DNA from 4 places in the Paenibacillus amylolyticus genome. Region 1 is predicted to be linked to each of the others. Evidence: a T-box and tRNA genes for the amino acid it is inferred to sense, from the RefSeq annotation. Region 1 holds a T-box; the other regions hold tRNA genes.
The links. A T-box is a leader RNA that pairs with one kind of tRNA and senses whether it is charged. The one in region 1 lies ahead of leuS (leucine--tRNA ligase), so its partner is inferred to be a tRNA-Leu.
Positions count from the first base shown of each region.

Region 2: it has a tRNA-Leu gene. The T-box ahead of leuS (leucine--tRNA ligase) is inferred to sense a tRNA for this amino acid. The anticodon was not compared.
Region 3: it has a tRNA-Leu gene. The T-box ahead of leuS (leucine--tRNA ligase) is inferred to sense a tRNA for this amino acid. The anticodon was not compared.
Region 4: it has a tRNA-Leu gene. The T-box ahead of leuS (leucine--tRNA ligase) is inferred to sense a tRNA for this amino acid. The anticodon was not compared.

Region 1 covers NZ_CP145892.1:4,850,377-4,856,011, reverse strand. Annotated here, with positions in the region: gene V6668_RS21600 (class I SAM-dependent methyltransferase) at 1-386, shown strand, start outside; gene V6668_RS21595 (aminoglycoside phosphotransferase family protein) at 608-1,564, shown strand; T-box leader at 1,677-1,946, shown strand; gene leuS (leucine--tRNA ligase) at 2,025-4,469, shown strand; gene comER (late competence protein ComER) at 4,450-5,295, opposite strand; gene V6668_RS21580 (helix-hairpin-helix domain-containing protein) at 5,480-5,635, shown strand, end outside.
Region 2 covers NZ_CP145892.1:350,692-356,326, reverse strand. Annotated here, with positions in the region: gene V6668_RS01760 (AraC family transcriptional regulator) at 1-503, shown strand, start outside; gene V6668_RS01755 (ABC transporter substrate-binding protein) at 598-1,647, shown strand; gene V6668_RS01750 (short chain dehydrogenase) at 1,871-2,476, opposite strand; tRNA gene V6668_RS01745 (tRNA-Gly) at 2,661-2,731, opposite strand; tRNA gene V6668_RS01740 (tRNA-Pro) at 2,744-2,817, opposite strand; tRNA gene V6668_RS01735 (tRNA-Arg) at 2,834-2,910, opposite strand; tRNA gene V6668_RS01730 (tRNA-Gly) at 2,917-2,991, opposite strand; tRNA gene V6668_RS01725 (tRNA-Leu) at 3,000-3,086, opposite strand; tRNA gene V6668_RS01720 (tRNA-Lys) at 3,096-3,171, opposite strand; tRNA gene V6668_RS01715 (tRNA-Gln) at 3,181-3,255, opposite strand; tRNA gene V6668_RS01710 (tRNA-His) at 3,267-3,342, opposite strand; tRNA gene V6668_RS01705 (tRNA-Thr) at 3,440-3,515, opposite strand; tRNA gene V6668_RS01700 (tRNA-Asp) at 3,539-3,616, opposite strand; tRNA gene V6668_RS01695 (tRNA-Met) at 3,643-3,716, opposite strand; tRNA gene V6668_RS01690 (tRNA-Val) at 3,733-3,808, opposite strand; tRNA gene V6668_RS01685 (tRNA-Glu) at 3,815-3,886, opposite strand; tRNA gene V6668_RS01680 (tRNA-Ser) at 3,902-3,993, opposite strand; tRNA gene V6668_RS01675 (tRNA-Asn) at 3,997-4,072, opposite strand; tRNA gene V6668_RS01670 (tRNA-Ala) at 4,074-4,149, opposite strand; tRNA gene V6668_RS01665 (tRNA-Ile) at 4,183-4,256, opposite strand; rRNA gene rrf (5S ribosomal RNA) at 4,316-4,432, opposite strand; rRNA gene V6668_RS01655 (23S ribosomal RNA) at 4,511-5,635, opposite strand, start outside.
Region 3 covers NZ_CP145892.1:5,330,431-5,336,065, forward strand. Annotated here, with positions in the region: gene ruvB (Holliday junction branch migration DNA helicase RuvB) at 1-779, opposite strand, end outside; gene ruvA (Holliday junction branch migration protein RuvA) at 835-1,449, opposite strand; gene ruvC (crossover junction endodeoxyribonuclease RuvC) at 1,446-1,949, opposite strand; gene V6668_RS23595 (BofC C-terminal domain-containing protein) at 2,257-2,949, opposite strand; tRNA gene V6668_RS23600 (tRNA-Pro) at 3,153-3,226, opposite strand; tRNA gene V6668_RS23605 (tRNA-Leu) at 3,234-3,312, opposite strand; tRNA gene V6668_RS23610 (tRNA-Arg) at 3,329-3,405, opposite strand; tRNA gene V6668_RS23615 (tRNA-Gly) at 3,412-3,486, opposite strand; tRNA gene V6668_RS23620 (tRNA-Asp) at 3,510-3,587, opposite strand; tRNA gene V6668_RS23625 (tRNA-Met) at 3,615-3,688, opposite strand; tRNA gene V6668_RS23630 (tRNA-Val) at 3,705-3,780, opposite strand; tRNA gene V6668_RS23635 (tRNA-Glu) at 3,788-3,859, opposite strand; tRNA gene V6668_RS23640 (tRNA-Asn) at 3,864-3,939, opposite strand; rRNA gene rrf (5S ribosomal RNA) at 4,023-4,139, opposite strand; rRNA gene V6668_RS23650 (23S ribosomal RNA) at 4,283-5,635, opposite strand, start outside.
Region 4 covers NZ_CP145892.1:6,021,254-6,026,888, reverse strand. Annotated here, with positions in the region: rRNA gene V6668_RS26580 (23S ribosomal RNA) at 1-1,412, shown strand, start outside; rRNA gene rrf (5S ribosomal RNA) at 1,491-1,607, shown strand; tRNA gene V6668_RS26570 (tRNA-Asn) at 1,692-1,767, shown strand; tRNA gene V6668_RS26565 (tRNA-Thr) at 1,771-1,843, shown strand; tRNA gene V6668_RS26560 (tRNA-Glu) at 1,854-1,925, shown strand; tRNA gene V6668_RS26555 (tRNA-Val) at 1,933-2,008, shown strand; tRNA gene V6668_RS26550 (tRNA-Gln) at 2,018-2,092, shown strand; tRNA gene V6668_RS26545 (tRNA-Lys) at 2,102-2,177, shown strand; tRNA gene V6668_RS26540 (tRNA-Leu) at 2,184-2,264, shown strand; tRNA gene V6668_RS26535 (tRNA-Gly) at 2,275-2,349, shown strand; tRNA gene V6668_RS26530 (tRNA-Arg) at 2,358-2,434, shown strand; tRNA gene V6668_RS26525 (tRNA-Pro) at 2,450-2,523, shown strand; tRNA gene V6668_RS26520 (tRNA-Gly) at 2,535-2,605, shown strand; gene V6668_RS26515 (WGxxGxxG family protein) at 2,833-3,180, opposite strand; gene ppc (phosphoenolpyruvate carboxylase) at 3,758-5,635, shown strand, end outside.

The DNA of each region.
Region 1 (5,635 bases):
GTACTTTCCAGCGGACATACGAAATGCTGAAGCCTGGTGGAACGTTCCTGTTTGATGTGCATCATCCGAGTACCCTTATTCGTTATGATGAGGAGCAGCCTTTTGTACTGGATGAGCGCTCCGTATCTTATATTTGGACTTGTGATCTGGACCAGGATCGCTGTGAGATTGAGCATCATCTCAGTATTTTTTCGTGTGTGGATGATGGTAATAAGGATATGTATCAGCGGTTTGAAGAAGTTCATGTCCAGCGTGCATATAATCCGGACTGGATGAAGCTGGAATTGTCCAAGGCAGGTTTTAGAGACGTGAAGGTATATGCGGATTTTGAATGGAAAGAGGCCGGAGACAGCGCACAGCGCTTGTTCTACGTGGCTGTGAAGTAAGAGCGAATAATGAGAACTGTCCTTATGGTGCATAAGGGCAGTTTTTTGTTTGATTTTTTATGGAGAATGAATAGCAATAGTCTTAAATAGGATAAAGGAATGCAAGAAAAGACATAATCACGTGACAAAAAGTATTGCCAGTTAAAGTAAAGGAGGCGATAATAGTCGGATAGAAAGCGTTTTCTGAGAAGATAAATCAATTGTCAATGTGAGGTGTAAAAATGGAAAGTACATATAAAACAAGACTTTCGTCAGAACAGTTGAATGCCATAATAGAGCAGCATTTCTCTGCAAGTATACAGGACTACAAGGAAATGGTGGATGGCTGGGCCAATCATGCATATCTCATTAAACTGAGTGACGCACAGCGAGTGGTACTCAAAATTGCACCGTCAGCTTCGACAAATCTGATGCGCTGTGAACAGGATCTCATGATTGCCGAAGTTGAGGCACTACGCCTCATTACGGAGCTACAGGATGTTCCCGTACCCCAAGTGTTGGCTTATGATGATTCGTTAACTATGGCTTCAGCGCGTTATTTTATCATGGAGTACATGTCTGGAGCGCCCTATAATCAGGTCAAGGATCAATATTCTGCGGAAGAGCAGGAAGTCATTGAACACCAGCTGGGTCGGTACAATCGTCGAATTAATGAAATCAAGGGTGAGAAGTTTGGATATTTCTCGGAGCAAAAACAGCGATATTCCACATGGAAAGAAGCATTTATGAATCTGATGGATGACATTCTTACCGACGGGGAAGAAGCCGGGATTACATTTTCGATCGATTACCCTGAATTGAGACGCCTGATTGAAGAAAAATCGGATGTGCTGGACGATGTCAAAGAACCTGTGCTTATCAGTTGGGATCTGTGGGATGGCAATGTACTAGTGGACGCGGGTCGCATCACAGCGATTATTGATTTTGAACGTTCACTGTGGGCAGATCCTCTGATGGAGCATTATTTCAGTCATTTTAACTATACGCCTGGTTTTGTGAAAGGGTATGGGCATGCGATTACGACTGAAAGTGAGCTGAAAAGAAGAAGTCTCTATGACTTGTACTTTGACCTGGTGCTGCGTATTGAGTGCGCTTATCGTCAATATGATAATCAGGAACATGTGAATTGGACCATTCATAATCTGGAGGAAGGCATTGAGCGTTTTCGGTTATCCTGAACAGCAACGAGTATTATTGAACGGTACGTACTGTGGACTTCAAGATGGCGATTATAACGTGTAATATTGACTTTGGGCTTGCTTTTTTATATAATGGTCCCGATATTGTATACATATTTCGATGATAAGGATCAGTAGTAATTCCTGTACATAACAGAGAGCCGGCGGTTGGTGCAAGCCGGTTGACAGTGATTTGCGAACTCGCCTTGGAGAAATGCGGTGATTACACCATTCTGTTTAACCTACTTGTATAAAGCTTGGGTTCAGGAATGGAAATCCGCATCGGTTAACCGCCGTTACAGGTCCAAAGGGAGTGGATGACGAAGCACGTTCGTCCGCTAACTAGGGTGGTACCACGGGAATTCAACCTCTCGTCCCTAGCGCTGCAAACGCTACGGGATGCTGAGGTTTTTTTGTTGCAATTAAAGCTAAAGTGAATAACCTGAAGGAGGAACAATAGATGAGTGAGAATAACCAGCCGAAACACGGCTATCAGCCACAAGTCATGGAAAAAAGTTGGCAGCAATATTGGGATGCAAATAAAACGTTTAAAACGGGTGAGGACCCTGCTAAACCGAAATTTTATGCACTGGATATGTTCCCTTATCCATCCGGTTCAGGTCTGCACGTAGGTCACCCGGAAGGATATACGGCAACGGATATCGTTTCCCGTTACAAACGTATGCGCGGTTACAACGTATTGCACCCAATGGGTTGGGATGCTTTTGGTCTGCCTGCTGAGCAGCATGCACTGGATACAGGTGAACATCCACGGGATATTACATTCCGTAATATTGACAATTTCCGTCGCCAGATCAAATCGCTTGGTTTCTCCTATGACTGGGATCGTGAGATCAGCACAACGGACCCTGAATACTATAAATGGACGCAATGGATCTTTATTCAGCTGTACAACAAAGGTCTGGCTTATGTGGATGAAGTTGCAGTTAACTGGTGTGAAGCCCTTGGAACGGTACTTGCTAATGAAGAGGTTATTGATGGCAAGAGTGAACGCGGAGGACATCCGGTTGTACGCAAACCGATGCGTCAATGGGTTCTGAGAATTACCGAGTATGCAGAGCGTCTGTTGGAAGACCTGGAAGAGCTGGATTGGTCTGAAAGCATCAAGGATATGCAGCGCAACTGGATCGGTAAATCGACAGGTGCAGAAGTTGTATTTGCCATTGAAGGTCGCGAGGAAGTCATCAAGGTGTTCACTACCCGTGCGGACACATTGTTCGGTGCGAGCTTTGCAGTACTTGCTCCAGAACATGAACTGGTAGAAGCAATTACAACCGATGACCAACGTGAAGCTATTCAGGCTTATCAGGAGCAGGCTTCTCGTAAGAGTGATCTGGAACGTACAGATTTGGCCAAAGACAAAACAGGTGTATTCACTGGAGCTTATGCAATCAACCCTGTTAATGGTGCAAAACTGCCGATCTGGATTGCTGATTACGTTCTTGCTGGTTACGGTACAGGTGCGGTTATGGCAGTTCCGGGTCATGATGCACGTGACTGGGAATTTGCGAAACAGTTTGGTCTGGATATCATCGAAGTTATTCAAGGTGGAGACGTTACACAAGAGGCGTATTCGGGTGATGGCGCGCATGTGAATTCCGATTTCTTGAACGGACTGAATAATGAAGAAGCGGTTGCCAAGATGATTGCTTGGCTGGAAGAGAATGGTAAAGGGCAAGGGAAAGTAACCTATCGACTGCGCGATTGGCTGTTCAGCCGTCAGCGTTACTGGGGTGAGCCAATCCCGATTCTGCATCTGGAAGACGGAACGATGAAGACAGTACCTGAGGATCAACTTCCACTGCTGCTGCCTGATATCGACCAGATCAAACCTTCGGGTACAGGAGAATCACCACTGGCGAATGTTACGGAGTGGGTGAATACGGTAGATCCGGAAACGGGAATGAAGGCACGTCGCGAGACCAATACCATGCCACAATGGGCGGGTAGCTGCTGGTATTACCTGCGCTTTATCGATCCGCGCAATGACAAGGAACTGATCTCTAAGGAGAAACAGCAGCAGTGGCTGCCAGTTGATCTGTACATTGGCGGAGCAGAGCACGCCGTACTTCACTTGCTGTACGCTCGTTTCTGGCACAAAGTGCTGTATGATCTGGGTGTTGTGGATACCAAAGAGCCTTTCCACAAACTGGTGAACCAAGGTATGATCCTGGGTACCAATAATGAGAAAATGAGTAAATCACGTGGTAATGTCATTAACCCGGATGAAATCGTCAATGAATTCGGCGCAGATACATTGCGTCTGTACGAGATGTTCATGGGACCATTGGAAGCGACAAAACCGTGGAATGCAAACGGGGTTGAAGGCATGCACCGCTTCCTGTCACGTGTATGGCGTCTCTTCATTAACGAAGACACAGGAGCCATCAATGACAAGATTACGGTGGACGGTGGAACGGATGAGTTCAAACGGACTGCTCACAAAACGATCAAAAAAGTTACGGAAGATCTGGAACATCTGCGCTTCAACACATCCATCAGCCAGCTGATGATTTTCATCAACGATGCATACAAAGCGGACACACTGCCTCGTGAAGCGATGGAGAAATTTGTGCAGCTGTTGTCACCACTGGCACCACATATGGCAGAGGAACTGTGGAGCCGTTTGGGTCATGAAGGTGGAATCTCTTACGTGGCTTGGCCTGAATATGATGAGTCCATGACAGTGGATGCGGAAGTAGAAATCGTTGTTCAGGTAAATGGTAAAATTGTAACTCGTGCTACGATCGCGAAGGATCTGGATGCACAGGGTATGCAGGACTTTACGATGGAGCTGGCACCTGTTAAGCAGGCGCTGGAAGGCAAGACCATTCGCAAGGTCATTGCCGTTCCAGGCAAACTCGTTAATATTGTTGCCGGTTAATCTCACCGGCTCGGAATAGTTCATCCAGCTTTAACAAATCTTCATCATATTTGTCATGTGTCGTATGGATCAGGCTGTCGAAAACGCCGTCAAGACTAACCTTCAGCAGTGCAAGTGCCTGAGCGGTAATACCGCCAGGTACAGCGACACGAGCCTGAAGCTCTTGCGGGGTGTATCCTCCTTCGGTGAGCAGCTTGCCTGTTCCCAGGAGCATTTCGCCAGCCAGAGCGCAGGCATCTGCCCTTTTGATGCCTGTCAGCTTCACTGCACTTTCGATCCACTGTTCCAAAAAGAACGATATGAATGCAGGTCCGCAGCTGGAGAAGTCGGATGTGATGCGTGTACAGGCTTCATCCACTTGGTACGGCCTGCCTATATGACTGAGCAGACTTTCCAACACAGCGCGGTCTTCACTGGTCATTCGTTCGCCATGTATGCAGAGGGATGCTCCACTCCCGACTTGGTGTGTGACACTGGGAATTACCTTGGAGACTTTGCAAGGAAGTGAAGATTCCAGATGTCGCAGCTGCACGGGACTGGTGATCGAGACAATTATATGATTGGGATTCACGACAGGCAGGATGTCGTCAATAACATGTTTGAATTCAAGCGGCTTCACGCACAGGAAGATGATATTACTTCGGATCACCGTTTCCCGATTGCTCTGGGATTCATGCAGACCGGGGTAACGGAGGGATAACTGACGTACTTTGGACGGGGTTCGATTGCTGGCCGCGATCTGCCGGGGCTCAAGTGCACCCGATTGGATCAGGGCATAGATTAGCAGGCTGCCCATGCTGCCGGTTCCGATAAATCCAACCTTCATTGTTTCAGGCCTCCTTTCATGCTTTACGGTACTGGCGCAGTTCATTCCCTCTATTCTATGCGTGAGGACCTGTTTCACATGACATGAAAAATGCACAACTTGTTTCATCAGGAAAGTTCAACGGTTCGGAAGCACCGCCCGTGTTCGAAATGAATGATTTTGAATTCAGGGAGAGTGTGGAAGAATGAGATGGAACAAAGGGATGACTATTGCTGCTGCGGTGGTTGGAAGTATACTTATATTATTGTCGGGCAAAAGTGAACAACCACCTAGTGGCTGGGAACCCTTGCAGCTCGGCACCGAGAAGCCGACGATAGAGCAGGAACTCCCTGTTGTACAG
Region 2 (5,635 bases), 2.4 Mb from region 1:
ACTTCATACAAGTTGCCTCCATTGTGGGACAGCAACAAGATGCTCAGCAATGGTTGGAGCAGTACGATGACAAGGTAATCCAAGCCAAAGAGCAGCTTACTCATTTAATCGGTAAGGATACGGTCTCCATTATTCATATCATGATGGGTCATCTGTTAATCTACGGGCGACGCAATGGGGGCGCTGTTCTATATAACGACCTGGGCGTGGCGCCTTCACATGATCTGCTTCCAGGGCAAGTCTATCGTGCATTGGATGAACAGGAGTTGCCTCAAATGGTTGGAGATCGCATGTTACTGATTGTGGACCAGGACTCAGAATCCCAGCAACGTTGGCATAAACTACAACATACTCAGCAATGGCAAGATTTGATGCCTGTGCAGAACCAACATGTATATCTGCTAGATGAAATGCCGTGGTTGGATTATTCACCATATGCTCATGATCAGATCATCGATGAAACCCTGAAACTTTTTGGTGGAACTCAGCACATTAATCCATGACCGGATAGCACAGAAGGCTATGTCTCCCCCAACATGAGACCGCTACAATATAAAGTGTACTGAGAATCAATATCATTAGAAACACAGGGGGATTATGATGTACAAACAGCAATATGTCAAAATAACGGGGATCCTGTTCATACTCGCGATGTTACTTGTTGCGTGTGGACAGACACCTGCAAGCACTTCGCAGCCATCTGCAGATGGCGTAAAATCAGCTGCGGGGACAGATGGGGACTCATCCACTGAATCAGCTACTAAGACCGTGGAGAGCGCCAGTGGCAGCAAAGAAATCCCGGCACATCCTGAACGGATTGTGTCCATTAATATGGAGGATATTCTCCTCTCCTTGGAGGTACCACTGGTACTTGCTACACCTATTGGCCGGCAAGATTATCTGAATGAGCAACTTGAAGCTCAAGGCGTGGATGTCGAACCCATCAATGAAAGTGTCAATTTTGAAGCTGTAGTCAGCGCCAATCCGGACCTCATTATTGCCAATGCCAGTTTGGATGCCAAAATTCTCGAACAACTCGAGAAGATCGCGCCTACGATCACTTATGATCGCCGTAATTGGCAGGAATCTATCGTGCAGGTAGCTACTGCACTAGATATTGAAGAGCAGGCTGAACAGCTTTTACAAAAAAATAAAGACCAAGTAACTGAAGCTCAGAAGCTCGCAGCCGATATCACCAAGACCAAACCTACAGCTGCATTCCTGCGCCTGGAAGAGAAGGATATGCGTTTGTTCTTCTCTTCCATTCCATCCACGCCATTTCCAGCTTCCAGTTATGTAGGAGCGGGTTATGAGGTTGGATTCACTCCCGACGCTCTCGTTACCAAACTTGAGGCAGAGAACCCGGATCGGATGAATGCCAGTATCTCGGTAGAACTTTTGCCTGAAATCAAAGCAGACTATCTGTTTATCGTGTCCATTAGCTCAGATGGGTCAGCTGAAGCGTTGCAAAAAACAAAAGATGAACTCAATGAAATCCAGCAACTCCAAGTATGGAAAAGCCTACCCGCTGTTCAAAATGGTCATGTCTATGTCCTCAATGCTAAGAAATGGCTCATTGACGGCCCTATTGCCGAATCGCTCAAACGTAATGAAATGCTCGAAGTTCTTGGACTACCTGCTCCATAATAGTAAACATACCGTCTGTTTCATCCACAGCAAACAAAAGGAGATTCACCGGATTTTCGGTGGATCTCCTTTATATTTAATATTCCAAATGGCCTCATTCAGTCCTGTTTTATGAAAAATCATTCTACATGCTTAACAGCTAAATGTATTTCATGTACACCTTTCTCATCCTGCAATTAATTAGGGATAGGTAATCATCAAATCATATATAACTGTCCGGCTTTTAATATATTTTGAAATTTTGGGCTGTTTCAATCCCAAGCGCACTCTGGATAAACGTATTAGCCACTTTCTCTACAGGTACAGGATTAAATCCAATAAAGAAATCCTTATATTTCTCCGCCGACTCTACAAACAGATTAGGACTAACTGAGTTCAAACGAATACCTCTTGGCAACTCATACGCTGCCGCTTTGGCAAACGAATCAATAGCCCCATTGACCATAGCACTTGATGCGCCTTTCTCAATAGGGTGGTCTTGTATAATGCCACTGACCAGCGTGAAACTTCCCTTGTCGTTAATATAGTGCTGTCCAATCAATACGATATTGACCTGTCCAAGCAGTTTACCCTGCACACTAATCATATTGTTCTCAGGTGTCAATTCTTCCAGTTTCGCATAATGGGTCTGGCCCGCCGCCACAATGACGTAATCAATATTTCTCACCGTTTCGAAGAGGATAGTAATACTCTCTGTCGACGTCATATCCACCTGAACATCCCCGGATTGTCTACCTGCTGTAATAACCTCAACGGAATAATCTCTCAGTTTCGCAACAACGGCTTTACCTAATGTTCCGTTTCCACCAATGACCAGAGCTCTTTTCATTACTGTTTGTCCTCCTTTATAAATAAATACGGTTAATCAGATACGAATTGTTCTATTTATTTAAACAAAGATTCCATCCTTAATCAAATGACAATTGACCCTATTTTAAATAAATTACACTTATTCTTTTTAACACAAAAAAAGCCTTTACTATAAGCAAAGGCTCTTCTATATGTTACTCGGAAGCGGGTGATGGGAATCGAACCCACGCTATTAGCTTGGAAGGCTAAAGTTCTACCATTGAACTACACCCGCAAATAAAAAAAATCGGGATGACACGATTTGAACATGCGACCCCCTGGTCCCAAACCAGGTGCTCTACCAAGCTGAGCTACATCCCGATACTTATGAGAATAATGGCGCGCCCTGAGAGATTCGAACTCCCGGCCTTTTGATTCGTAGTCAAACGCTCTATCCAGCTGAGCTAAGGGCGCAAATATTGGAGCGGAAGACGGGAATCGAACCCGCGACCCTCGCCTTGGCAAGGCGATGCTCTACCGCTGAGCCACTTCCGCAAAACATATGGTGCGGTCGAGAGGACTCGAACCTCCACGGGGGTTAGCCCACACGGACCTGAACCGTGCGCGTCTGCCAATTCCGCCACGACCGCAAAATATAATGGTGAGTCATGAAGGGCTCGAACCTTCGACACCCTGATTAAAAGTCAGGTGCTCTACCAACTGAGCTAATGACTCGTAATGAAATGGCTGGGGATATAGGATTTGAACCTATGCATGACGGAGTCAAAGTCCGTTGCCTTACCGCTTGGCTAATCCCCATTAAAAAATCATGGGGCGATCGAGGGGAATTGAACCCCCGAATGCCGGATCCACAAACCGGTGCGTTAACCACTTCGCCACGACCGCCATAGAGTAAGCCATTCATCCACTAAGAGAATCTTAGTATTAACAATTTCACTTGTAATATACATTCTATCACAAATTCAGATGTAAATACTAAAAATGGTGCCGGCGAGAGGACTTGAACCCCCAACCTACTGATTACAAGTCAGTTGCTCTACCAGTTGAGCTACACCGGCACGGTGTATATTTAATTAAAAAATGGCGGAACCGACGGGATTCGAACCCGCGATCTCCTGCGTGACAGGCAGGCATGTTAGGCCAACTACACCACGGTTCCAGATCACTTTCTCAAGGAAAGTATAATTGCGGGGGCAGGATTTGAACCTGCGGCCTTCGGGTTATGAGCCCGACGAGCTACCGGGCTGCTCCACCCCGCGTCGTTATAAAGTTATATGGTGGAGGCTGAGGGGATCGAACCCCCGACCCTCTGCTTGTAAGGCAGATGCTCTCCCAGCTGAGCTAAGCCTCCATATTATGACCCGTAGGGGATTCGAACCCCTGTTACCTCCGTGAAAGGGAGGTGTCTTAACCCCTTGACCAACGGGCCTTGCTAAAAAATATCTGGCGGAGAGAGAGGGATTCGAACCCTCGAGACGCTTGTGACGCCTACACGATTTCCAATCGTGCTCCTTCGGCCAGCTCGGACACCTCTCCATATGGCTCCCCGAACAGGGCTCGAACCTGTGACAACTCGATTAACAGTCGAGTGCTCTACCAACTGAGCTATCAGGGAATGGTGGAGCCAAGCGGGATCGAACCGCTGACCTCCTGCTTGCAAGGCAGGCGCTCTCCCAGCTGAGCTATGGCCCCATACACTGTGTATTTCTTGTTGTGGTCTTGCTATGGGCCCTGGTGGACTCGAACCACCGGCCTCACCCTTATCAGAGGTGCGCTCTAACCAACTGAGCTAAGGGCCCTAATATATATCCCTTATTCCTTAGCAAGGGGGGCAAAAAAAATACCCCAAAGGGAAATCGCTTGGCGGCGTCCTACTCTCCCAGGACCCTGCGGTCCAAGTACCATCGGCGCTAGAGGGCTTAACGGTCGTGTTCGGGATGGGTACGTGTGGAACCCCTCCGCCATCGCCACCAAACGCATAGCTTAGCTTACATTCAGAGATCATTCTCTGAAAACTAGATTCGAAACGAAACATGCGAATTATCACTTGCTATTGGATAAGCCCTCGACCGATTAGTACTGGTCAGCTCCATGCATTGCTGCACTTCCACCCCCAGCCTATCTACCTCGTCGTCTTCAAGGGGTCTTACATACTGGGAAATCTCATCTTGAGGGGGGCTTCACGCTTAGATGCTTTCAGCGTTTATCCCGTCCGTACATAGCTACCCAGCGGTGCTCCTGGCGGAACAACTGGTACACCAGCGGTACGTCCATCCCGGTCCTCTCGTACTAAGGACAGCTCCTCTCAAATTTCCTACGCCCACGACAGATAGGGACCGAACTGTCTCACGACGTTCTGAACCCAGCTCGCGTACCGCTTTAATGGGCGAACAGCCCAACCCTTGGGACCTACTTCAGCCCCAGGATGCGATGAGCCGACATCGAGGTGCCAAACCTCCCCGTCGATGTGGACTCTTGGGGGAGATAAGCCTGTTATCCCCAGGGTAGCTTTTATCCGTTGAGCGATGGCCCTTCCATGCGGTACCACCGGATCACTAAGCCCGACTTTCGTCCCTGCTCGACTTGTAGGTCTCGCAGTCAAGCTCCCTTATGCCTTTGCACTCTTCGAATGATTTCCAACCATTCTGAGGGAACCTTTGGGCGCCTCCGTTACTCTTTAGGAGGCGACCGCCCCAGTCAAACTGCCCACCTGACACTGTCCCCGCACCGGATTACGGTACCAGGTTAGAACCTAGATACGATCAGGGTGGTATCCCAACGTTGCCTCCACGCAAGCTGGCGCTCACGTTTCAAAGGCTCCCACCTATCCTGTACAGATCGTACCCAAATTCAATATCAAGCTGCAGTAAAGCTCCATGGGGTCTTTCCGTCTTGTCGCGGGTAACCTGCATCTTCACAGGTATTAAAATTTCACCGGATCTCTCGTTGAGACAGCGCCCAAGTCGTTACGCCATTCGTGCGGGTCAGAATTTACCTGACAAGGAATTTCGCTACCTTAGGACCGTTATAGTTACGGCCGCCGTTTACTGGGGCTTCGGTTCACAGCTTCGGATTGCTCCTAACCACTCCCCTTAACCTTCCAGCACCGGGCAGGCGTCAGCCCGTATACTTCGCCTTACGGCTTCGCACAGACCTGTGTTTTTGCTAAACAGTCGCT
Region 3 (5,635 bases), 480 kb from region 1:
TCCAGGCCACGCGGATCAATCTGGAGACGTTGCAGCGCTTCTTCCGCCAGTGTCTGCGTTATAATCCCATCACCACGCACCTGTGCAAAGTCGCGTACTCGTTTTAACAAACGGTTCGCGATCCTCGGTGTCCCACGTGAGCGCAATGCAATCTCTTGCGCAGCATCTCCCACAATCTCCACACCTAAAATTTCGGTAGAGCGTGAGACGATATAAGCCAGCTCATCAACCGTATAGAATTCCAATCGACTGATAACACCAAATCGATCTCGAAGTGGAGCAGACAGCAAGCCAGCACGCGTTGTAGCCCCAATCAGAGTGAATGGTGGCAGATCCAGCCGAACGGAACGTGCACTTGGACCTTTACCAATCATAATATCCAATGCCGAATCTTCCATAGCGGGGTACATAACTTCTTCAACCGTACGATGCAAACGATGAATCTCATCAATAAACAAGACATCGCCTTCCTGCAGATTGGTTAACAATGCTGCAAGATCACCCGGGCGTTCAATGGCCGGGCCTGACGTAGTTCGTAAATTAACGCCCAATTCGTTGGCAATAATGTTGGCAAGTGTTGTTTTACCAAGCCCAGGTGGGCCATATAACAAAACGTGATCCAATGCCTCATTACGAAATTTGGCAGCTTCAATATATATCTTTAAATTTTCCTTCACCTGATTCTGCCCGATATACTCATTCAGATACCGGGGACGAAGACTCAACTCAACATTTTGGTCCTCCATCATCAGGTTCGCGGAAATAATCCGGTCATCCATGTTCATCCCTACCTTTTTTTGCAGGCTACAGCTATATTATAATATGCAATTTGTATTATCCCGTAAACAGCATTTGCAGCGCCTTTTTCATCAACACATCAACGGAATCTGCTGTAGTAACATCCTTTTTCAATTTGAGCCATACTTTATCAAGCTCACTGTCAGTATACCCAAGTGCCTTGAGACCTTCACGTGCCTCATCCCAGGCTGAACCACTTCCCGACTCTTCCGATGGAGGAGCGAACAACCCTGTTGCATACGCTGCCGCGCCAAAACTATCCAGCTTATCCTTGAGATCCAGAATCATGCGTTGTGCAGTCTTCTTACCGATGCCTGGCAATTTGGTCAAGAACGTAAGATTCTCCTGGTAAATCGCCGTAACCACATGTTCTGGTGTACCTCCAGCGAGTATGCCCAGAGCTACTTTTGGACCAATACCGGATACTTCAATCAGTTTACGGAACAAACGCTGCTCATCCCGTGTAACAAATCCAAACAGCAACATCGCATCCTCACGCACATGATGGTGAGTGTACACGGTAATTTCGCCTTCTTGCTTCGCAAACGCAAATGGATTCGGACAGAAAACGCGATACCCCACGCCATGAACATCCAGCACAATATAATCATTCTCTACATGAATGAACTGTCCTCTTAGAAAATCAATCATTTTCGCAATACCTCATTCAACTTGGAATTTAATGTATAAGAGTGTGCATGGCACACGGCTACAGCCAATGCATCCGCTACGTCATCCGGCTTAGGAACGACCTGAAGACGCAAGAACATTTTGACCATCTCCTGTACTTGCTTCTTCTCCGCTTTACCGTACCCCACAACAGCCTGCTTGATCTGCATTGGCGTATACTCTGCAATAGGCAAACCCTTCTGTGCGGCAGCGAGTACCATAACGCCTCTCGCCTGACTGACAGACATCGCTGTTGTAACGTTCCGATTGAAAAAAAGTTTCTCCAGCGCTACTGCGTCCGGTTTGTATTTATCAATCAATTGCACCATACCTTCATATACGTGAAGCAACCGTTCCTCTTCAGGGGTATGAGCTTCCGTCTGAATACATCCATATTGTACGGGTACCACCTTACTGCCGATTTTATCCACAAAACCAAAACCAACAATCGCAATCCCCGGGTCAATTCCCAAAAAACGCAAAACCATCTCTCCCTCACAAAAGCGAACATATGTATCGTTCATTTCATTATAACAAAAGATAGACCCTGCGGCAGGAAAAACTTTGTCTAACTGATTACTCGTCTTTATTCGTGAATTTTTTACATGTTTATATTTATTTTCATGTATTTCAGTTCAAACGACAAAAAGGACATCTCTTCGATGTCCTTCACCACATTCCACGTTTTTAGATTCTATCGCTTGGTTACGTAAACCACCAATGTTATTGCTATTGCCACCATCGTTTCAGTACTTCACAATTTTAATACTGTAGGTGAGGACGTTTGGATTACCCGTCATTACGGATTAAATGATGGTCTTCATCCACGGCATAGTCACTGAACGTAGAGATTACGCTATCATATTCATCCTTGTCCTGAATCCGAATACCCTGCTGCAATTGCTCCAGTACCCCTTCTGGCAAAGAACTCTCCAATGTCCCAACATCCAATTGAAAGAACGTACGAATAACCTTCTCTTCTCCAGGCTTACCTTCGTACAAATTAAGGTTCCCTACAGCATCTATGCTGATATAAGCCTGTTGTTTACAAAGCGGTGAAAGGTCATCTACACGTTGCTTCAAATGCAACTCATCTGATGTTCCAACGGTAGCATCCCATTCCGGATGTTGAGCCAGCAGCATCTTCAACTGTGGTCTAGCCATCTTGCCTAACTGCTCTGTTTCCACTCCGCAGATGTACTTTGTCTCCAAAACCACACTTGTTAAATGATCCGGATCAGAATCAAGTTGCTCTACTAACGCCTGAATCTCCTGTTCTGATCTTGTTTCCTGCGTAACAGGGCCCATCACACTGGTTGCCTCACTAAAATTAGTTGTCAGCAAACGCTCTATCGCCGATGAGATAGACAACCCGCTGTAAGCCAATATCGTAACTGCAAGCAGAGCCGCCGTCATCCATACTGTTCGTTTCCACCGTCTCCAGCGTCTCTTGAATTGTTTTCTGAAGTTAAACGTGTTCACATGAACCCCTTCTATCACTTTTTAAACCTATTGTGACCTAAAGATTGAGGCTTTATGCACAATTAACTTGTTGTCTGAAGAAGGAACACACATGTGTTAGGTTAGAGAATTTGTCATAGTGAATACCGGAACCTGCATTTATAGAATCTTATATAGATAAATATAAAAAAACACTATCTATAATTAGATAGTGTTTTTAGAGATCGGGATGACACGATTTGAACATGCGACCCCCTGGTCCCAAACCAGGTGCTCTACCAAGCTGAGCTACATCCCGTTATATATACCGGCGAGAGGACTCGAACCTCCACGGTTTCCCACTCGATTTTGAGTCGAGCGCGTCTGCCATTCCGCCACGCCGGCAAATTTGAAGTTATAATGGCGCGCCCTGAGAGATTCGAACTCCCGGCCTTTTGATTCGTAGTCAAACGCTCTATCCAGCTGAGCTAAGGGCGCAAATATTGGAGCGGAAGACGGGAATCGAACCCGCGACCCTCGCCTTGGCAAGGCGATGCTCTACCGCTGAGCCACTTCCGCACACGGTATTATTAATATAAAAATGGCGGAACCGACGGGATTCGAACCCGCGATCTCCTGCGTGACAGGCAGGCATGTTAGGCCAACTACACCACGGTTCCAGATCACTTTCTCAAAGGAAAGTATAATTGCGGGGGCAGGATTTGAACCTGCGGCCTTCGGGTTATGAGCCCGACGAGCTACCGGGCTGCTCCACCCCGCGTCGTTATAAAGTTATATGGTGGAGGCTGAGGGGATCGAACCCCCGACCCTCTGCTTGTAAGGCAGATGCTCTCCCAGCTGAGCTAAGCCTCCATCTATATGACCCGTAGGGGATTCGAACCCCTGTTACCTCCGTGAAAGGGAGGTGTCTTAACCCCTTGACCAACGGGCCTTAATGGCTCCCCGAACAGGGCTCGAACCTGTGACAACTCGATTAACAGTCGAGTGCTCTACCAACTGAGCTATCAGGGAATATATGCATTTGCAGTGCAAATGCAATTCATCGTACAACATCAACATGCAGAGCCCGTTTTCTATGTATGATGAAAGAGTTCGCTTGGCGACGTCCTACTCTCCCAGGACCCTGCGGTCCAAGTACCATCGGCGCTAGAGGGCTTAACGGTCGTGTTCGGAATGGGTACGTGTGGAACCCCTCCGCCATCGCCACCAAACGCGATTTATCGAAGCATAGCTTCTTAAAATCAGATATGGAACTGAAAATCATACACACGTTATGTGATGTACCAATTTTCATTTCAGAGATCATTCTCTGAAAACTAGATTCGAAACGAAACATGCGATTTAGAACTTGCTATTGGATAAGCCCTCGACCGATTAGTACTGGTCAGCTCCATGCATTGCTGCACTTCCACCCCCAGCCTATCTACCTCGTCGTCTTCAAGGGGTCTTACATACTGGGAAATCTCATCTTGAGGGGGGCTTCACGCTTAGATGCTTTCAGCGTTTATCCCGTCCGTACATAGCTACCCAGCGGTGCTCCTGGCGGAACAACTGGTACACCAGCGGTACGTCCATCCCGGTCCTCTCGTACTAAGGACAGCTCCTCTCAAATTTCCTACGCCCACGACAGATAGGGACCGAACTGTCTCACGACGTTCTGAACCCAGCTCGCGTACCGCTTTAATGGGCGAACAGCCCAACCCTTGGGACCTACTTCAGCCCCAGGATGCGATGAGCCGACATCGAGGTGCCAAACCTCCCCGTCGATGTGGACTCTTGGGGGAGATAAGCCTGTTATCCCCAGGGTAGCTTTTATCCGTTGAGCGATGGCCCTTCCATGCGGTACCACCGGATCACTAAGCCCGACTTTCGTCCCTGCTCGACTTGTAGGTCTCGCAGTCAAGCTCCCTTATGCCTTTGCACTCTTCGAATGATTTCCAACCATTCTGAGGGAACCTTTGGGCGCCTCCGTTACTCTTTAGGAGGCGACCGCCCCAGTCAAACTGCCCACCTGACACTGTCCCCGCACCGGATTACGGTACCAGGTTAGAACCTAGATACGATCAGGGTGGTATCCCAACGTTGCCTCCACGCAAGCTGGCGCTCACGTTTCAAAGGCTCCCACCTATCCTGTACAGATCGTACCCAAATTCAATATCAAGCTGCAGTAAAGCTCCATGGGGTCTTTCCGTCTTGTCGCGGGTAACCTGCATCTTCACAGGTATTAAAATTTCACCGGATCTCTCGTTGAGACAGCGCCCAAGTCGTTACGCCATTCGTGCGGGTCAGAATTTACCTGACAAGGAATTTCGCTACCTTAGGACCGTTATAGTTACGGCCGCCGTTTACTGGGGCTTCGGTTCACAGCTTCGGATTGCTCCTAACCACTCCCCTTAACCTTCCAGCACCGGGCAGGCGTCAGCCCGTATACTTCGCCTTACGGCTTCGCACAGACCTGTGTTTTTGCTAAACAGTCGCTTGGGCCTTTTCACTGCGGCCCCCTCGTGCTATTCACACTACCGGGGCACCCCTTCTCCCGAAGTTACGGGGTCATTTTGCCGAGTTCCTTAACGAGAGTTCTTCCGCGCGCCTTAGAATACTCTTCTCGCCTACCTGTGTCGGTTTGCGGTACGGGCACCATCACCTGGCTAGAGGCTTTTCTTGGCAGTGTGAGATCATGACCTTCGCTACTATAATTTTCGCTCCC
Region 4 (5,635 bases), 1.2 Mb from region 1:
TCTAAGCAGTAAGGCTGATGTGTAGGCAAATCCGCACATTGTAAGGCTGAGCTGTGATGGGGAGCGAAAATTATAGTAGCGAAGGTCATGATCTCACACTGCCAAGAAAAGCCTCTAGCCAGGTGATGGTGCCCGTACCGCAAACCGACACAGGTAGGCGAGAAGAGTATTCTAAGGCGCGCGGAAGAACTCTCGTTAAGGAACTCGGCAAAATGACCCCGTAACTTCGGGAGAAGGGGTGCCCCGGTAGTGTGAATAGCACGAGGGGGCCGCAGTGAAAAGGCCCAAGCGACTGTTTAGCAAAAACACAGGTCTGTGCGAAGCCGTAAGGCGAAGTATACGGGCTGACGCCTGCCCGGTGCTGGAAGGTTAAGGGGAGTGGTTAGGAGCAATCCGAAGCTGTGAACCGAAGCCCCAGTAAACGGCGGCCGTAACTATAACGGTCCTAAGGTAGCGAAATTCCTTGTCAGGTAAATTCTGACCCGCACGAATGGCGTAACGACTTGGGCGCTGTCTCAACGAGAGATCCGGTGAAATTTTAATACCTGTGAAGATGCAGGTTACCCGCGACAAGACGGAAAGACCCCATGGAGCTTTACTGCAGCTTGATATTGAATTTGGGTACGATCTGTACAGGATAGGTGGGAGCCTTTGAAACGTGAGCGCCAGCTTGCGTGGAGGCAACGTTGGGATACCACCCTGATCGTATCTAGGTTCTAACCTGGTACCGTAATCCGGTGCGGGGACAGTGTCAGGTGGGCAGTTTGACTGGGGCGGTCGCCTCCTAAAGAGTAACGGAGGCGCCCAAAGGTTCCCTCAGAATGGTTGGAAATCATTCGAAGAGTGCAAAGGCATAAGGGAGCTTGACTGCGAGACCTACAAGTCGAGCAGGGACGAAAGTCGGGCTTAGTGATCCGGTGGTACCGCATGGAAGGGCCATCGCTCAACGGATAAAAGCTACCCTGGGGATAACAGGCTTATCTCCCCCAAGAGTCCACATCGACGGGGAGGTTTGGCACCTCGATGTCGGCTCATCGCATCCTGGGGCTGAAGTAGGTCCCAAGGGTTGGGCTGTTCGCCCATTAAAGCGGTACGCGAGCTGGGTTCAGAACGTCGTGAGACAGTTCGGTCCCTATCTGTCGTGGGCGTAGGAAATTTGAGAGGAGCTGTCCTTAGTACGAGAGGACCGGGATGGACGTACCGCTGGTGTACCAGTTGTTCCGCCAGGAGCACCGCTGGGTAGCTATGTACGGACGGGATAAACGCTGAAAGCATCTAAGCGTGAAGCCCCCCTCAAGATGAGATTTCCCAGTATGTAAGACCCCTTGAAGACGACGAGGTAGATAGGCTGGGGGTGGAAGTGCAGCAATGCATGGAGCTGACCAGTACTAATCGGTCGAGGGCTTATCCAATAGCAAGTGATAAATCGCATGTTTCGTTTCGAATCTAGTTTTCAGAGAACGATCTCTGAATGTAAGCTAAGCGTTGCGTTTGGTGGCGATGGCGGAGGGGTTCCACACGTACCCATCCCGAACACGACCGTTAAGCCCTCTAGCGCCGATGGTACTTGGACCGCAGGGTCCTGGGAGAGTAGGACGCCGCCAAGCGAACTCTTTCATCATACATAGAAAACAGGCTCTGCATGTGGACGTTGTACGATGAATTGCATTTGCCCTGCAAATGCATATTATTCCCTGATAGCTCAGTTGGTAGAGCACTCGACTGTTAATCGAGTTGTCACAGGTTCGAGCCCTGTTCGGGGAGCCATTTGCTCTCATAGCTCAGTAGGTAGAGTGCATCCATGGTAAGGATGAGGTCACCGGTTCGATCCCGGTTGAGAGCTTTGGAAATGGGGCCCGTTGGTCAAGGGGTTAAGACACCTCCCTTTCACGGAGGTAACAGGGGTTCGAATCCCCTACGGGTCATATAGTTGGAGGCTTAGCTCAGCTGGGAGAGCATCTGCCTTACAAGCAGAGGGTCGGGGGTTCGATCCCCTCAGCCTCCACCATATTTTTATTGGGGATTAGCCAAGCGGTAAGGCAACGGACTTTGACTCCGTCATGCATAGGTTCAAATCCTATATCCCCAGCCATTTTAGTATGAGTCATTAGCTCAGTTGGTAGAGCACCTGACTTTTAATCAGGGTGTCGAAGGTTCGAGCCCTTCATGACTCACCATCATATGCGCGTGTGGCGGAATTGGCAGACGCACTAGACTTAGGATCTAGCGTCTTTGACGTGGGGGTTCAAGTCCCTCCACGCGCATCCTTTATTTGCGGAAGTGGCTCAGCGGTAGAGCATCGCCTTGCCAAGGCGAGGGTCGCGGGTTCGATTCCCGTCTTCCGCTCCAATATTTTTGCGCCCTTAGCTCAGCTGGATAGAGCGTTTGACTACGAATCAAAAGGCCGGGAGTTCGAATCTCTCAGGGCGCGCCATTATTTTTTTAGTATCGGGATGTAGCTCAGCTTGGTAGAGCACCTGGTTTGGGACCAGGGGGTCGCATGTTCAAATCGTGTCATCCCGATTTTTGTTTATGCGGGTGTAGTTCAATGGTAGAACTTTAGCCTTCCAAGCTAATAGCGTGGGTTCGATTCCCATCACCCGCTTACAGGACATAATGAAAGAGCCTTTGCAGATGCAGAGGCTTTTTTTTTATTAACGTATTAACGTAAAAATTAGCAGTTATTTTATGTAAGGTACAGTACAGGTTTAATTAAAAAAGAGCCAAGACTCCTTTGCAATCCAAATAGGGAGGTCTTGGCTCTTCTGTTTATCTCTGTGGATGAGCTGCTTCTAAGACGTAGCAGCTATTGTAACGTGACGTGAGTACAATTTAACGTTCGTTGTGGTCCGTCACTCTTTTACGCATGCCAGCTAATCCAAGCAGTCCCAACAAACCAAGCCAGCCCCAATCCATGCCGTTGTCACGGTCGGTTGTTGTGGCGTTTGCACGAACACTGTTGGTACGATAGTCACCATTGTTGCGGTAGTTTCCATCCATGTTCATATTCATGTTGGAATTAGTGTTTGTGCGGTCCATGTAGTTGGTGTCCTGATAAGACCGGACACGTGAGCCGGTTGTATCCATTCCTTTGGACATTTGACCAGCAGCAGCAGCAGGGCCTGCCATCGCGGCCACCAGAAGCACGGAAGCAATAATTGTTGTACCTTTCTTCATCATGTGGATTCCTCCTTTTTAGTAAGAGCTACAGATTAATCTGCCCAAGAAGACAAGTACAATATGTAGAAATAGTCTGTTAAGATATACCTTTGAGTCCAATTGAATAACAACATACATAAGAAACTTGCCTAGTAAGCAGACTGTAGTGGGAAGAAAATTATAATTACATCTTTAATTTATTGCGTCACTGTGGTAAAGTATACAAAAGCTTGCTTTGCCGGTCATGTTTCTTTGTATATCATCTGTTCTCAAACAATGAAATTATGCGGTTTAACCTTAATATCAGGTACATGGGATCATATCTAAAAGAACTGTATATTTATGAGTTTTTAAGAATAGGTATGAGACTTTTGATTTATCTAAAGTACGTGAAAAAGGTATCATGCGACAGTATATGACCATTAATTGAAGCAGAACAAGAAAATGAATAAAAAAGCGTGTTTTTGTGCTGTAAATCGGGGATAATCCCCATTTTTTCTAGTAGAAAAATAAAGATTTTCGTACCATTTTATTGTATGATGTTATGAAGGTGTCAAATTTACGTGTACGAATGGAACGATCAGATGGGAGGATAAGCATGACTGAAACTATGGTAACCGCCAGCAAAAGCCAATCCAACAACCTGCTTCGGCGAGACGTGCGGTTCCTGGGCAATATACTCGGAGAAGTTCTTGTCCATCAAGGCGGCACGGAGCTTCTAGATATCGTTGAGAAGATTCGGGAAACGAGCAAATCGTTGCGTGCAGAATTTCTGCCAGAACTCTATGCAGAGTTCAAAACGATGATCCAGGAATTAGACTCGGACAATCGTCACCAGGTTATTCGGGCTTTCGCTATTTATTTTCAATTAGTTAATATTGCTGAACAAAACCATCGGATCCGGCGTAAACGGGATTATGAACGTTCTGCTGGGGACGCTGTGCAGCCAGGATCAATTGAGAAAGCAGTACAGGATCTTAAGGAACGTGGACTGTCTCATACAGAGGTGGAAGAGATTCTCGACGATTTGTCGTTGGAACTCGTTATGACAGCTCACCCAACCGAAGCTATGCGCCGGGTTATTCTGGACATCCATAAACGGATATCCGAAGATGTCATGTCACTTGATAATCCTACGCTGACGTTGCGTGAACGTGAACAGTTGCGTGAGAAGCTGCTGAATGAGGTTATTACACTCTGGCAGACAGATGAACTTCGCGACCGCAAACCGACTGTACTCGATGAAGTGCGGAACGGGATGTATTACTTTCATGAAACGTTGTTCCACGTACTTCCGGATGTATATCAGGAGCTGGAACGCTGCCTGAACAAATTTTATCCTGACCATGACTGGCATGTGCCGACGTATTTGCGGTTCGGTTCCTGGATCGGTGGAGACCGGGATGGAAATCCTTCGGTAACTTCAGATGTAACATGGCAGACACTGTTGATGCAACGCAAGCTCGCTTTGCGTGAATACCAACGGATTATGATTGAACTTATGGGCCATCTCAGCTTCAGCACAAACATCATTCATGTATCGGATGAGCTGGTGCAGTCGATTGAGCAGGATCGTAATTCTGTTACATTGAAAAAAGTGGATATCTGGCGGAATGAAAAAGAGCCATACCGCATCAAATTGGCTTATATGATTGCCAAGCTGAACAATGTACTGGATGAAAACAAATTAGGTCAGCCTGACCGTTATCATAGCGCACAGGATTTGATTGATGAACTGATGATTATTGATCGAAGTCTGCGCCATCATTTTGCCGATTACGTAGCAGATACGACCATTCGCAAAATGATTCGTCAAGTCGAGTTGTTTGGTTTCCATACCGCAGCATTGGATGTGCGTCAGCACAGTAAGGAACATGAAAATGCGATGTCGGAGATTTTGGCGAAAATGAACATTGTAGAGGATTATGCACGTCTGACTGAAGACGGTAAAATCGATCTGCTTGCTCGTTTGCTGGATGATCCACGTCCGCTTACTTCTCCTTATCACCAATACACGGAGGGAACCAAAGAGTGTCTGGATGTCTTCCGTACCATCAAACGTGCCCAGAACGAATTTGGGAACGGCTGTATCACAAGTTACCTGATCAGTATGACGCAGGGCGCAAGTGATTTGCTGGAGGTTATGGTATTTGCCAAGGAAGTGGGCTTATTCACCAAAGGACACAACGGTGACGTTGTATCTACACTTCAAGCGGTACCGCTGTTTGAAACGATTGATGATCTACATGCGGCTTCGGACATTATGCAGAAGCTGTTCAACCTCCCTGTATACCGCGCAAGCGTAAAAGGACGGAATGAACTGCATGAAATCATGCTTGGTTATTCAGATAGTAACAAGGATGGCGGCGTGGTTACAGCCAACTGGGAATTGCGCGTAGCAATGAATGCCATCACGGCTGTAGGGAATGAACACGGTGTTAAGCTGAAGTTCTTCCATGGACGTGGCGGGGCTCTT